Regions from separate parts of the Clostridium ljungdahlii DSM 13528 genome, predicted to be linked through region 3. Evidence: riboswitches for the same ligand, from Rfam matches in the RefSeq annotation. Region 3 holds a riboswitch; each other region holds the start of a gene.
What was found. Region 3 has a riboswitch for thiamine pyrophosphate ahead of thiW (energy coupling factor transporter S component ThiW). Riboswitches for the same ligand answer to the same signal wherever they lie in the genome.

Region 1 (3,218 bases), 1.8 Mb from region 3:
CTAAATAAGTTTATATAATCTCTGTCTACTTTCTCAAAGCCATCTACGAGACTTACAACTATCGGAAAAAAGCATACCATTACCACTACTATTATTTTAGGAAGTACCCCAAACCCAAACCATATTATAAACAAAGGTGCAATTGCTATAGTTGGAATAGTTTGAGATATTAGTAAAATAGGATATATTGACTTTCTCACAATTTCAAAACTATCCATTATTATAGCTAATATAAAGGAAAATATTATAGATATAAAAAAACCTATAAAAGACTCGTACAATGTGGTTCCCGTATTTTCCATTATATTTTGAAAATCTGATACAAGAGTTTTTAAAATATCCAGCGGAGAAGGAATAATATACTGAGGAACATGGGCTAAGTTTATTGTTAACTGCCATATAATCACAACTATTATTATTGTAGCTATAGGATATATTTTACTTTGAATGTTTTTTGTTTTTTCCATATATAAGCACCTTCAGTCTATAATTTTAATTTATTAAAATTGTCATAAATTTTTTCTCTAACTTCTTCAAACTGGAGATTCTTTATTAAAGAAATTTTTCTTACAATATTTATAACTTCAGATGGATATCCATATTTTTTATTTATCCATTCAAGTGAATTAGGGCCATCAGTTTCTGTTAAAATTCTGCCTAGAGGAAGAATTTTTACTATCTCATCTGTAAGTTTAGAATATCCTATATCAACACTTATTGTAAAATAGCACCCATACTCCAAAAGCTTTTTCAATATATTCAAATCTCCACTATACCAATGAATTATAGGTGTTCTTAAATCATATTTTCTTATGTAATCCAATACCTCCTTTTCTGCTCCTTTAGTATGAATATTTGTTATTTTGTCATATTTCTTAGCTTTACCTAAAAAGTATTCAAATACTAGATTCATATAAGGATATTTTTCTTTCTCCAAAACCCAATAGTAGTCAAGTCCTATTTCTCCAATAATTTTACATTCCTTTACATAATCATCGAACTTATCTAAATCCTTGTAGTTTTTATGCGCCTCCCAGGGATGTATTCCAAAACATGGAGTTATATTTTTATTATATTCACTTAATTTTTTTGTAAATATATAACTCTCTAAATCCATAGAACATCCCAAAGTTTTGATATTACTGTGATTTATACTATCAATTGCATTACTTAAATTGTCTTTATAAAAATCCATATGATTATGCGCATCTACAAACATTTTATTCTCTCCCTATACTTTAACAAAAATAAAAAGCACTATTATAAAAACAGTGCTTTGAATCCAATATTAAAGTAGCTTTCCTACGTCGGCGTTACCCGAATCAGGTTCAAAGGGTTAAAGTTTTCACTTTTCTCAGCACAAATGGCACCCCTGGCACTATAAATAATTTTAGATTAATTACATTTTTATACTAACACTTATCCAAATAAATGTAAATATATTATTTGTTCTTGTCCAAATTTAGTTTTTTAATTAAATTATGTCTCAAAATATAATCTGAATAACCAAGCTGATTCAATATGTAATCTTCTTCTTTTTCAAGTTTATCACTTTTAGAAATTTTATTTCCCGTATTTACATCATAATAAATATCATCTTGTGAAGAATAATAACAATCTTTATCTATAAAAGAACCATTTCTAAATGTAACTCTTTCGCTCTCAGGATTAAAGAGGTCTTTACCAAGCATGTCTTCTTCCTTAAGTTTAAATAAATTGCATACCGTAGGATATATGTCCATCTGACCCCCATAAACATGGTTTACTCCTTTCACAGATTCATCAGGGAAATGAATAAACATAGGAACCTTTTGAAGCTTTTCCCACTCTAAATCAGATTTGGAACCCGTCTTCAAAAAGTTAAAAAGCTGATCTTGTTTATCTTTAGGTATTGCATAATGATCTCCATATAGTACAACTATTGAATTTTTTAAAGTACCATTTTTGTCTAGTTCATCTAAGAACATTCCAAGCTGTTCATCTGTATAATGTATTGCCTTCATGTAATTTCCAATAAGACTTCCTTTATAATCTCCTACATCAAAGTCCCCATATTTATTTACATCATCATAAGGGAAATGACTTGTTAGAGTTATTAAAAAAGCATAGTATGGGCTTTTCATATTTTTTAACTTCTCCACAGATTGAGTTAAAAAAGATTTATCACTTAAACCAAGTCCTATAGACTCATTTTGCTTATAACTTTTTTCGCCATAAAAATTATCAAAACCAAATTTTCTATACATTACATTTCTATTCCAAAAGCTTTCCCTGAATCCGTGTAAAGCTGCAGTGTAATAACCTTTATTCTTAAAATTTTTCGGCATTGCATTGTATTCATTGCCAGAGTAAAGCAAATAAGCTGCACCTGCTGATGCAGGATAAAGTGAATTGTTTGTCATAAATTCCGCATCAGAAGTTCCTCCAGCTGCCACCTGATAGTAAAAATTATCAAAATATTCCGAACGCGATATCCATCTATTTAAATTCGGGGTTATCTCCTTTCCATTTACAGAAGAATTTATAACAAATCCTTGAAGTGCTTCTACCTGTATCATTATCAAGTTTTTACCTTGTCCGATTCCATTTAAATTTTCATGACTGGACTTGCTTTTATCTATAAAATACTCTATAGCCTGAAACTTGTCCTTAGACACGGGAGTTAGTCTATTTATATTAGCAAAAACACAATTATAAATATCCAGGCAGTGATAATTTACTGTACCCAATTTTTTTGCTATATACACTTTATTATACATAGTTGTAAGAAGTCTTGGTTGTTCTTTTGATAAAGCATAAAAGCTTTTGAAATCAATAAAAATACCTACTAAAATAAATACTAAAAACATTGATACTCTAACTTTTGTAGAAAGCTTCCTATTTTGGCTTGTCAAATACCTATTTATAAAAGGAATTATAAATACAATATCAAAAAGATATAAAAAATCTTTAAAGTCCAGTAAATTAGCCACGCTAGATTTTACTGCATTTAATTGAAATCCGCTTATCAAGACAGATACAGATATGATATCTTTAAAATATTTATAATAGATTAGGTCACTAACTATGAATATACTTATAATGCAATTACATATATACAAAAATCTAGCACGACCTCTGGTTTTAAAAATGCAGGCAATGGATACCAATACAAATACTGAAGCTAATGCTGGAATAAATGAGCTTTTAAATGAACTCATATGTTTTCCATATACTAA
Region 2 (3,218 bases), 210 kb from region 3:
AGCTACAGGGTCAAGTATTACAGGTATATTGTGGATTTTTGCAGAGGTACTTGCTAGGATTACTGCAGCTTCCTGTTCTTTTGTGAGGGTTCCTAAATTTATATATAGGGCAGAAGATATTTTTACAAAATCAAAAACTTCATCATAAGCTTCACACATGGCAGGAGAAGCTCCATAAGATAATAGAATGTTTGCACAGTCATTTATAGTGACACTGTTTGTAATACAATCTACAAGAGGTACTTTATTTCTTACCTGTGTTAATACTTTTGACACACTGTCTAAGTTTAAATTATCCATTTTTCATACTCCTTTATATTAGAAATCTGTTTATTTGAAATCTACATCAGCTTTTTTATATAATTCAATGAAATGTCCCACGGGACCAACGCCACTTCCTATGGAAAAGGAATTTTCTATAGCCTTAGTTATATATTGCTTTGCAAGATATACGGATTTGTCAGTACTTTCACCTTTAGCCAAGAAGGAGGCTATGGCAGAAGATAAGGTACATCCTGTTCCATGAGTGTTTTTAGTATCTATTCTATGACCGTCTATGTTTAATATTTTGTTTTCATAAAGAAGAACGTCGTTGGCATCATTGCATCTGTGGCCTCCTTTTACAAGCACGTTTTTAGCACCTAGCTCTTTTATGCTAAAAGCTGCTTTTTCCATGTCGCTGCTACTTTTTATTTTCATTTCTGTCAGAACTTCAGCTTCTGGAATATTTGGAGTTACGACGTCTGCAATGCTTGTCAGATCTTTTATAGCTGTTTGTGCTTCAGGTTTTAAGAGAAAGTAACCACTTTTTGATACCATTACAGGATCAATTACTATGTTTTTAGTTTTGTATTCTATTAAAAGCCTCTTTATTACAGATATGGTTTTGCTGTTTGAAACCATACCAATTTTTACTGCATCTACTTGTATGTCATCAAATATAGATCTTATTTGTGCTTCTACAATTTCAGGAGTTACATCCATTACGTCCTGTACTCCTATGCTATTTTGAGCTGTAACAGCAGTTATGACACTCATACCATATACGCCAAGGGCACTCATAGTTTTTAAATCAGCTTGTATACCAGCTCCACCACAGCTGTCAGAACCTGCAATTGTTAATACCTTTTTCATTTTTACCCCCCTAATTTAGTAACTTTAAAATTAATATCAATTGAATTTTACTTAGTGGGAGTATTACAGTAGGCAGCCATCAGGTCAAAATAAAAGGTATATGCAGAAAAGCATATACCTTTAAAATCAAAAATATGTAAGTTGCTTCCCTACGCCAGTTTTATCTGGATCAGGTTCAAAGGGTTAGAGAAAGATCTCTTCTCAGCCTTGCAGCACCCCCACAAAAGTATTAAGTTTTATACATTAATTTTACTACAGTGATAAAAATTTGCAATATGAAATTTTAATATTTACTTCATTGACTAAGTCTCCCCATATGTACATAAATGGAATGTGGGAGGGTGTTAGCAATAGCAGCCAAATAAAAGTTTTTGCAGTACGTGTGATATAATGGCATTAATTGAAGATTTTTGTTACAAAACAAATTAATAAAAATGATAGGATGTGTTGATATGGAAAAGAAAAGAATTTTAGTCCCATTAGATGAAACAGAGAGAAGTATGCATTCACTTGACTGTTTAAAAAAATTGTTTTCCAGAGATGAAGTACAGTTAACTCTTATGTATGTATCTGAAATAGTTATAGTAAATGAAACGGGTGTATCAAATAGCATGGTAGATATGGCAAGGAAAAAAGGTGAAAACATCTTAGATAGAGCTGAAAGAAAGATTCAAGAATATAAACCTGAAAAATATTGTGTTTTTGGACGTGTAGCAGATGAAATACTGAAAAAGGCAAATTGTGATGAATTTGATATGATAATTATGACTAAATCTAATAAAAAGGGTTTGGCTAGAATGATCGGATCTGTAACAAGTAAAGTATTAAAAAATTCACAGGTTTTAGTTATGATTGTTCCAGAATAAAAATGGTTTAAAATAGCCATAATGTTGTACAAGCATTATGGCTATTTTTATCTGCATATTAAAATATTTGTCTGGGACTTGGAATTATAGATGATTTTATTTAGAATATTTTTATTGATTTTTTCACATACTTTAATGAGCATCCTATGAATTGCTTGAGGTATAAGTTGAGTTTTGTTTAGAAACTCTATATCAGGAAGGTGTGTAATTAATGTTTGTTCCACATAGAGTTATTTTTGAAAAAGGTACCCTAGAATATTCTCTGGGAAATGAGATATATAATAGATTTAAAAATGATGACAAGGTTGAGATAATAAAATTGTCTTCAAATAGAATTATGTCAGCTGTGCCAGGAAAAGATATATATGAAAAGTACAGGGAAGGTAAAAAAACTTTAGTTGTGGGTGTAAAAAAAAGCTTGAAATTTCAAAGTTGTAAGCCTTCGGCACATTATCAAATGCCCTTAGTTAGTGGATGTATTGGACAGTGTGAGTACTGCTATTTAAATACACAATTAGGGGAAAAACCTTTTGTGAGAGTTCATGTCAATGTTGATGACATCTTAAAACAGGCTCAAAAATATATAGATGAAAGAAATCCTGAAATAACTGTATTTGAAGGTGCTGCAACCTCCGATCCAGTTCCTGTGGAGCCTTATACCAATTCACTTAAAAAGAGTATAGAATACTTTGGAGATCAAAAGCTTGCAAGATTTAGATTCGTAACAAAGTACAATGATATAGATGGATTTTTAAACATAAATCATAATGGTCATACGGAAATAAGATTTAGTTTAAATACAGATAAGATAATAAAACAATATGAGCATTATACAGCTTCAATAGAAAAAAGAATAGAATCTGCTTTTAAACTTGCTGAAGCAGGTTACCCTATAGGTTTTATAATAGCACCTGTATTCATATATGAAAATTGGAAGCAGGAATATGAAAAAGTTTTAGACATGTTATATGATAGAATGCCTAAAAATTTAAAGAATCCTATTGGATTTGAAGTCATATCGCATAGATATACAACTAAAGCTAAAAATATCATACTACAGGTATTTCCTAAAACGACGCTGCCAATGGAGGATAGTGAAAGAAAATTCAAGTATGGTCAATTTGGATACGGTAAATTTTTGTACACGAAAGAGCAAGTGGAAGAAATTAAAACCTTTTTTGAAAGAGAACTTTCAAGTAGATTCTCAAAAGAAGATAT
Region 3 (3,218 bases):
GTATTTATTGTATTAGAAAATAAAATAGAAAAACCTCTCATACAAATGAAAATTTTTAAGAACAACGTATTTTCTTTAAGCTTATTTTGTGCATTTATATCATTTGTTTGTCTAAATGCTTCAATAATTATAATACCTTTTTATCTTCAAGATGCAATGAAACTAAACTCTAGTATAACAGGTCTTATAATGATGATACAGCCACTGGTCATGGCTGTGATTTCTCCGTTTTCAGGAAACTTGTCAGACAAAATAGGATCTAAGCTTTTAAGTTTTTTAGGACTTTTGCTTATGAGTATAAGTTTTATATTTCTATCATTTTTAAATCAATATTCTTCTATCACAAAGATTATAATTTATATTGTGGTATTAGGTTTAGGACAATCCTTGTTTCAACCTTCAAATAATTCACTCATAATGTCAACAGTTCCTAAAAATGAACTAGGAATAGCTGGCAGTGTCAATTCTCTTGTGAGGAACTTAGGACAAATTATAGGAATTATACTTTCCACAAGCCTCCTATATAGTTTTATGAGCATTAAGATAGGTTATCGTATAACAGACTATGTTACAGGAAGAGATGATATTTTCGTATATGGGATGAAATATGTATATATTGTTCTAACTATTGTATGTGCCTTCGGAGCACTGCTCACTGCTTTTAGAATGCATAATAAGAAAAGCATACAAACAAATCAGTCACCTGCAGATATACATGGCAAAAATTTCTAAAAGTTATCTCTTATATAAGATATTATTTCAAAGCATTTTAAACAATATTTACAGCAGTAAAAGCAATAAAAAATGTAAAATTCTAAACTATAATGTGATGTGAACTTAGAATTAGAAAAGGGAAGTGAAATAAATTTGGTTACTATAACTAGAATAACATATGATGATTTAAATGACTTATCAAATTTATATGAGGAACTTTTAGGTAAAAAAACAAATTTGCAAAAATTCAAGGATAAGTTTACATTAATTAATTCAAACAAAAACTATATATTAATTGGAGCAAAAGATAGTGATAATACTTTAGTTGGCTCATTATTAGGTATTATTTGCCAGGACCTTGGCGGCGAATGTAAGCCCTTTATGGTCGTTGAAAATGTAATTGTAAAAAATAATTGTAGACGAATGGGAATCGGAAAGACTCTAATGACTTTTATTGAAAGCTTTGCCAGGAAAAAAGACTGCTATTTTACCATGTTAGTATCAGCTTTCAAGAGAAAAGACGCTCATAAATTTTATGAATCAATTGGATATAACAATGATGTGGTTAAAGGATTTAAAAAGTATCTATAATAGAATAAAAAAAATTTGCATACATGGAAGACATATGGTATGATTTTCATAAAAAGGGAGCATGCTTAAGCATGCTGAGAGGAAGTATATGCTTCGACCTATAACTTGATTCGGATAATGCCGACGTAAGGAAATATTTAATTTATGCTGTTTTTGTATGTTTTATGAGTGTAGATGGAATGTGCCTTACAAGGTATGTTCCATTTTTTATATTTAAAAAGCAGTGGGGGAGCGCCCGGGGCTTTATAATAAAAATACAACTAAATAGCGAGGGAACTTGTGTTTCAAGGTGAGAGGAAGCTTTTGAGCTTCGACCGACCAATATGATTTGTCATATAGGGAATTGCTATTTGGTTACTCTAAAATTATGCCTACAATAATGATGTTTATTTCCTATGTGATAAATTTAGAAAATAAATATTATTATGGAGGTACTTTATTATGGAAAGAAACTCAAAACTATTAAAAAAACTTATGCTGGCAATGATGGTGGCAATGGGAGTTGTCATTTCGCCAATTCTTCGTATAGAAGGAATGTGTCCTATGTCTTCTGTTATAAATATTACATGTGCAGTTTTTTTTGGACCTTGGTATGCGCTGCTTTGTGCTGTTTGTATTGGAATTATAAGAATGTTTCTTATGGGAATTCCACCTTTAGCTTTGACAGGTGCTGTTTTCGGAGCTTTTTTAGCAGGATTTTTATATAGAATATCTAAGAATACTTTGATTTTTGCAGTTTTAGGTGAAGTTATCGGAACAGGTATTATAGGCGCTGTTGTCTCATCGCCTATTATGACATATTTCTGGGGCAAAAAAGGCCTTTCACTTATGTTTTATATTCCTTTATTCTTTACTGCTACAATTATTGGTGGAACAATTGCCTTTATTTTTTTAGGAACATTAAGCAAAAATGGAATGCTTATAAAGATTCAGAAAGACTTGGGGGTAAAAGTCTATGACAAATCAACAGACACTGATAAACAACCTATTGCAAATAAAACGCAATGTTAAAATAAAAAAACCTCTTATTCATTATATTACAAATCCAATTTCAATAAATGATTGTGCAAATGCAATGCTTGCTATTGGGGCAAAACCTATTATGGCCGAGCATCCTCTAGAAGTTTCTGAAATTACATCTGCTTCTAACGCACTTGGAGTTAACCTTGGAAATATAACCGATGTTAGAATGAAATCCATGTTGATTTCAGGCAAAACGGCTTTTAAAGAAAGAATTCCCCAAGTAATTGATCTTGTTGGTGTTGGCTGCAGTAAATTGAGGTTTAATTATGCAAAGAAATTTATTTCTCAGTGTCATCCAGACGTCATCAAAGGTAATTTATCTGAAATAAGAGCACTTTGTGGTATAGAAAGCAATGCAAAAGGAATAGATGCAGGGGAATGTGATAAGATAACAGAGGATAACTTTGATGAAAATATAGAAATTGTAAAAAAACTATCCCTTAGAACAAATTCTGTTATTGCAGCTACTGGTGCAGTAGATGTAATAACTAACGGCAGCAAAACATATTTAATAAAAAACGGTTGTGAAATGCTTTCAATGGTAACAGGTACAGGGTGTATGGTTACTGCACTTATAGCAAGTTATATTTCTTCCTTAGATATATTTGGTGCTACTATTTTAGCTGTATCACTTATGGGAATATGCGGAGAACTTTCTCATCATGTTACCGGTATAGGAAGTTTTAGAACTAATCTTATAGATAACTTATTTACAATTTCTGATAACACTATAATAAATAAAATAAAGTGTGAATTAAAATAAAAAAGCTTTAATAATTGGGTAACATACCTAAACCAAGTACGTTATCCCTATTCTACCGGCATATAGTTATAAACAGCTGACTCCCTGGTATCTTTACAATCACTGCTGTATAACGTCAGCACAGGAA
Region 4 (3,218 bases), 1.0 Mb from region 3:
AAATTTTCTTATTGGGCTTTCAGATGTAACAAATATCTTAGTTGATAAAAAAAGAGCTTCTTCTACATCATGGGTTATAAATAATATAGTTTTATCTAAAGCTAGCCATTTATCAATGATCCATTCCTGCATAGAAACTCTTGTTATAGCATCCAATGCACTAAAAGGTTCATCCAAAAGCAGCACTTCTGCTCCCGTAAGGAGAGTTCTTGCAAAAGACGCCCTCTGCCGCATACCTCCTGATAAATCCTTCGGGTATTTATTTTTATATTTTTCAAGTCCAAAATCCTTTAACATTTTTTCTGCTTGAACCTGTGCCTCTTTCAAATTTTCACCTTTAACTTCAAGAGGAAGATATACATTTTGAAGTATAGTTCGCCAGGGTATAAGAAGATCATTTTGCGGCATGTATCCTATGTAACCTTTTAAATCATTTATATTTTTATCTTTTAAAATTATATCTCCTTCAAAAGCCTTTTCCAGCTTACAAATAAGTCTAAGTACAGTACTTTTCCCACATCCGCTAGGACCTACTATACTTATAAATTCCCCTTTGTCCACATTAAAATTGAGATTTTTTATAATGAAATCAGGATCTTCCTCATATTTGAAGCTTACATTTTTAAATTCCAGCATGATTTCACATCCCCTTGTTATAAGCCATGTCCCAGAACATACATTCATACTTGCTTGTATTTATAAATATTTCCTTTAACCTGTTAAATTTCTTTTCCGATATATTTTCCGTCAAATAATCTAACAAATCTATCACCCACTTAGTCTCCTTTTCATAATCACTAGATATATATCCTTTTATCCACTGTCCGTAAAACTCGTTGTCCAGTGACCCCTCTATTTTACTCAACTTTTTACCAATTAAATAATAACTCCACATACAAGCTAAAAGAGAAGTAGTTAAATCCATTAAATCTCCCATTTGAGATACAGACAGCATATAACTTGTATACGAAATATTTTCAATAGAAGCTTTAACATTTTCTATTTCCTCTTTTTTAATACCAATTTTTTTCATATAATGCCTATGAATATTCATTTCTCCATTTAATATATTGTCCACCATCTTTGAGAACCCCTGCATTATACTTTCTTCACTGGCTTTTACCACCCCTAATGCATACACTTTTGCATAATCAAAAAGATATATGTAATCCTGAATCATATAAAATTTGAATCTATCTATTTCTAAGTTTCCCTCTCCTATTCCCTTTACAAATGGATGTTCATAGTAAGAATTCCATATGTCTTTTACGCTTTCGTATAATTTCATAGATGTTTTCATAATAAGTTTCTCCTTTTTCATCTGACATACACATTATTAATTAAAATAAAAGGTACAAACCTCTTAGGAAGTTTGTACCTTTTATTTATCAACTACATAAAAACCTCTTCCTACGCTGGCATTAACCAGATCAGGTATAGGGTCTAAGAATTATATTCTTACTCTCAGCCGGTAACACCAGCCCCCCTGGGATATTAAATCTATTTAATTTTTACATTATATATACAATTTTTATATTACTACAATAACAAAAATTGGTCAACATGCTAAAGAGTCTCAAATTTAAACACATGTTATATTATAGCAAAGTTTAATCCTTTTATCTGATGGCTACCTACTGTAACACTCCCACTTTTATCAAAGTGGGAGATAACAGTAGCTACGCCCCTAGATAATTCATCTAAACTTAGTGGGAGAAACAAAACTCTAAAGAGAAAGCGACTATCATCAAATCAAAGATTTGGGATATCTGCTTGCACACAGCGAAAGCGACTATCACCAAATCAAAGATTTGGGATATCTGCTTTTCCCACTAAGTAAGATTCATTGATACATATCTTTAAAAACAAAAATCCACTTCTGAACGTAAAATAATTAATTTTAACATTCAAGAGTGAATATATAAAATATTAAATATTTTCAAAGTAATACCTAATTATATATGTCATTTATTTAGCATCCATATTGCATAATTTAATATACCTGCAAATGACACCCAAAGTATGTATGGTATCATTAAATAAGCTGCTGTTTTATCAATTTTACTGAACTCAAAAGTCGTCATTAAAATAAATACTAACAAAATCATCAATTCTAGAAAAGCTAAACCATATAACTGAAATCTAAAAAATATAATTGTCCACATAAAATTTAATGCCAATTGAATAACATACAGCACCAGTGCTCTCTTAACATCTTCTCCTTGCTTTCCTCTAATCCATATTCTATATGCAGCTGTACCCATAAGAAAAAATAAAATAATCCACACTATAGGGAATATCCAACCAGGTGGTGAAAACACAGGTTTAACAAGCTGACTGTACATTTCTTGATTAGACATTCCTAAAAAAGCACTAATAGCTCCGACTCCTTCTGCAATTATAATACTTATAATAAGTTTTCCAATATGTTTTTCTCCATTTACCTTAAATATATTACAAAACATAAATTCACCTCCTACTGCTATTATATTTTAAAGAAAAGACTTTTATTCTGAAAAATATAATAGCTATTAAGTGAAAGAATCCTATGTGAAAATGATACTTGTAATCAATTTCAAGTTATTATATAATTAATTAAAAAGCAGAATAGGTGAGGTAAAATGACAGAAGAACAATTAAAATATTTTATAACTGTAGTAGATACTGGCAGTTATATGGAAACTGCCTTAGAGCTAAATATTACTCAATCTTCTGTTAGTAAACAAATACAAGCATTAGAACATGAATTAGGTGTTCAACTCTTTAATCGTAAACATAGACGTGTAAAATTAACAATTGAAGGAAAACGATTATTACCTCAAGCTAGGCACACATTAGACGAGATTTATCGTTTAGAATATATGTCCAAAAAACTACAACCTGGATATAAAGATAAAATAACAGTACTTTCTTTACCTATTATTGGTAACTTTCATTTGTATATTCCAATGAGTCGCTTTGAATTAGAGAATCCTTCTTTTCTAATCAATTTAGTAGAACTAGAAGAACCACGACTATTTCATAGATTGCAAAATAATAGTTTTGATATAGCACTAACTTATTGGTATGGAGAAAATCTAGATAATAGTAAAACTCTTTTCATTCCTGCTGCTGAAGATGAAATTGTTTTAGCTGTTCACAAAGATACTCCTTTAGCAAAATTGCATTTTATTTTTCCAGAACAATTAAAAAATTCTTCTCTTATGTTAATGGAACCC

Region 1: linked by a shared signal. The riboswitch ahead of CLJU_RS04330 (TatD family hydrolase) and the one ahead of thiW (energy coupling factor transporter S component ThiW) in region 3 are both predicted to bind thiamine pyrophosphate.
Region 2: linked by a shared signal. The riboswitch ahead of thiD (bifunctional hydroxymethylpyrimidine kinase/phosphomethylpyrimidine kinase) and the one ahead of thiW (energy coupling factor transporter S component ThiW) in region 3 are both predicted to bind thiamine pyrophosphate.
Region 4: linked by a shared signal. The riboswitch ahead of tenA (thiaminase II) and the one ahead of thiW (energy coupling factor transporter S component ThiW) in region 3 are both predicted to bind thiamine pyrophosphate.

Annotation. Positions count from the first base shown of each region.
Region 1 covers NC_014328.1:968,489-971,706, reverse strand. Annotated here, with positions in the region: gene CLJU_RS04335 (ABC transporter permease) at 1-467, opposite strand, end outside; gene CLJU_RS04330 (TatD family hydrolase) at 485-1,219, opposite strand; TPP riboswitch at 1,283-1,384, opposite strand; gene CLJU_RS04325 (LTA synthase family protein) at 1,443-3,218, opposite strand, start outside.
Region 2 covers NC_014328.1:3,608,104-3,611,321, reverse strand. Annotated here, with positions in the region: gene thiM (hydroxyethylthiazole kinase) at 1-300, opposite strand, end outside; gene thiD (bifunctional hydroxymethylpyrimidine kinase/phosphomethylpyrimidine kinase) at 331-1,134, opposite strand; TPP riboswitch at 1,263-1,364, opposite strand; gene CLJU_RS16280 (universal stress protein) at 1,587-2,000, shown strand; gene splB (spore photoproduct lyase) at 2,212-3,218, shown strand, end outside.
Region 3 covers NC_014328.1:3,820,764-3,823,981, forward strand. Annotated here, with positions in the region: gene CLJU_RS17260 (MFS transporter) at 1-732, shown strand, start outside; gene CLJU_RS17265 (GNAT family N-acetyltransferase) at 868-1,305, shown strand; TPP riboswitch at 1,349-1,454, shown strand; gene thiW (energy coupling factor transporter S component ThiW) at 1,747-2,316, shown strand; gene thiM (hydroxyethylthiazole kinase) at 2,294-3,091, shown strand; gene CLJU_RS21460 (MerR family transcriptional regulator) at 3,139-3,218, opposite strand, start outside.
Region 4 covers NC_014328.1:2,816,508-2,819,725, forward strand. Annotated here, with positions in the region: gene CLJU_RS12515 (ABC transporter ATP-binding protein) at 1-636, opposite strand, end outside; gene tenA (thiaminase II) at 641-1,300, opposite strand; TPP riboswitch at 1,391-1,498, opposite strand; gene CLJU_RS12525 (TspO/MBR family protein) at 1,965-2,465, opposite strand; gene CLJU_RS12530 (LysR family transcriptional regulator) at 2,622-3,218, shown strand, end outside.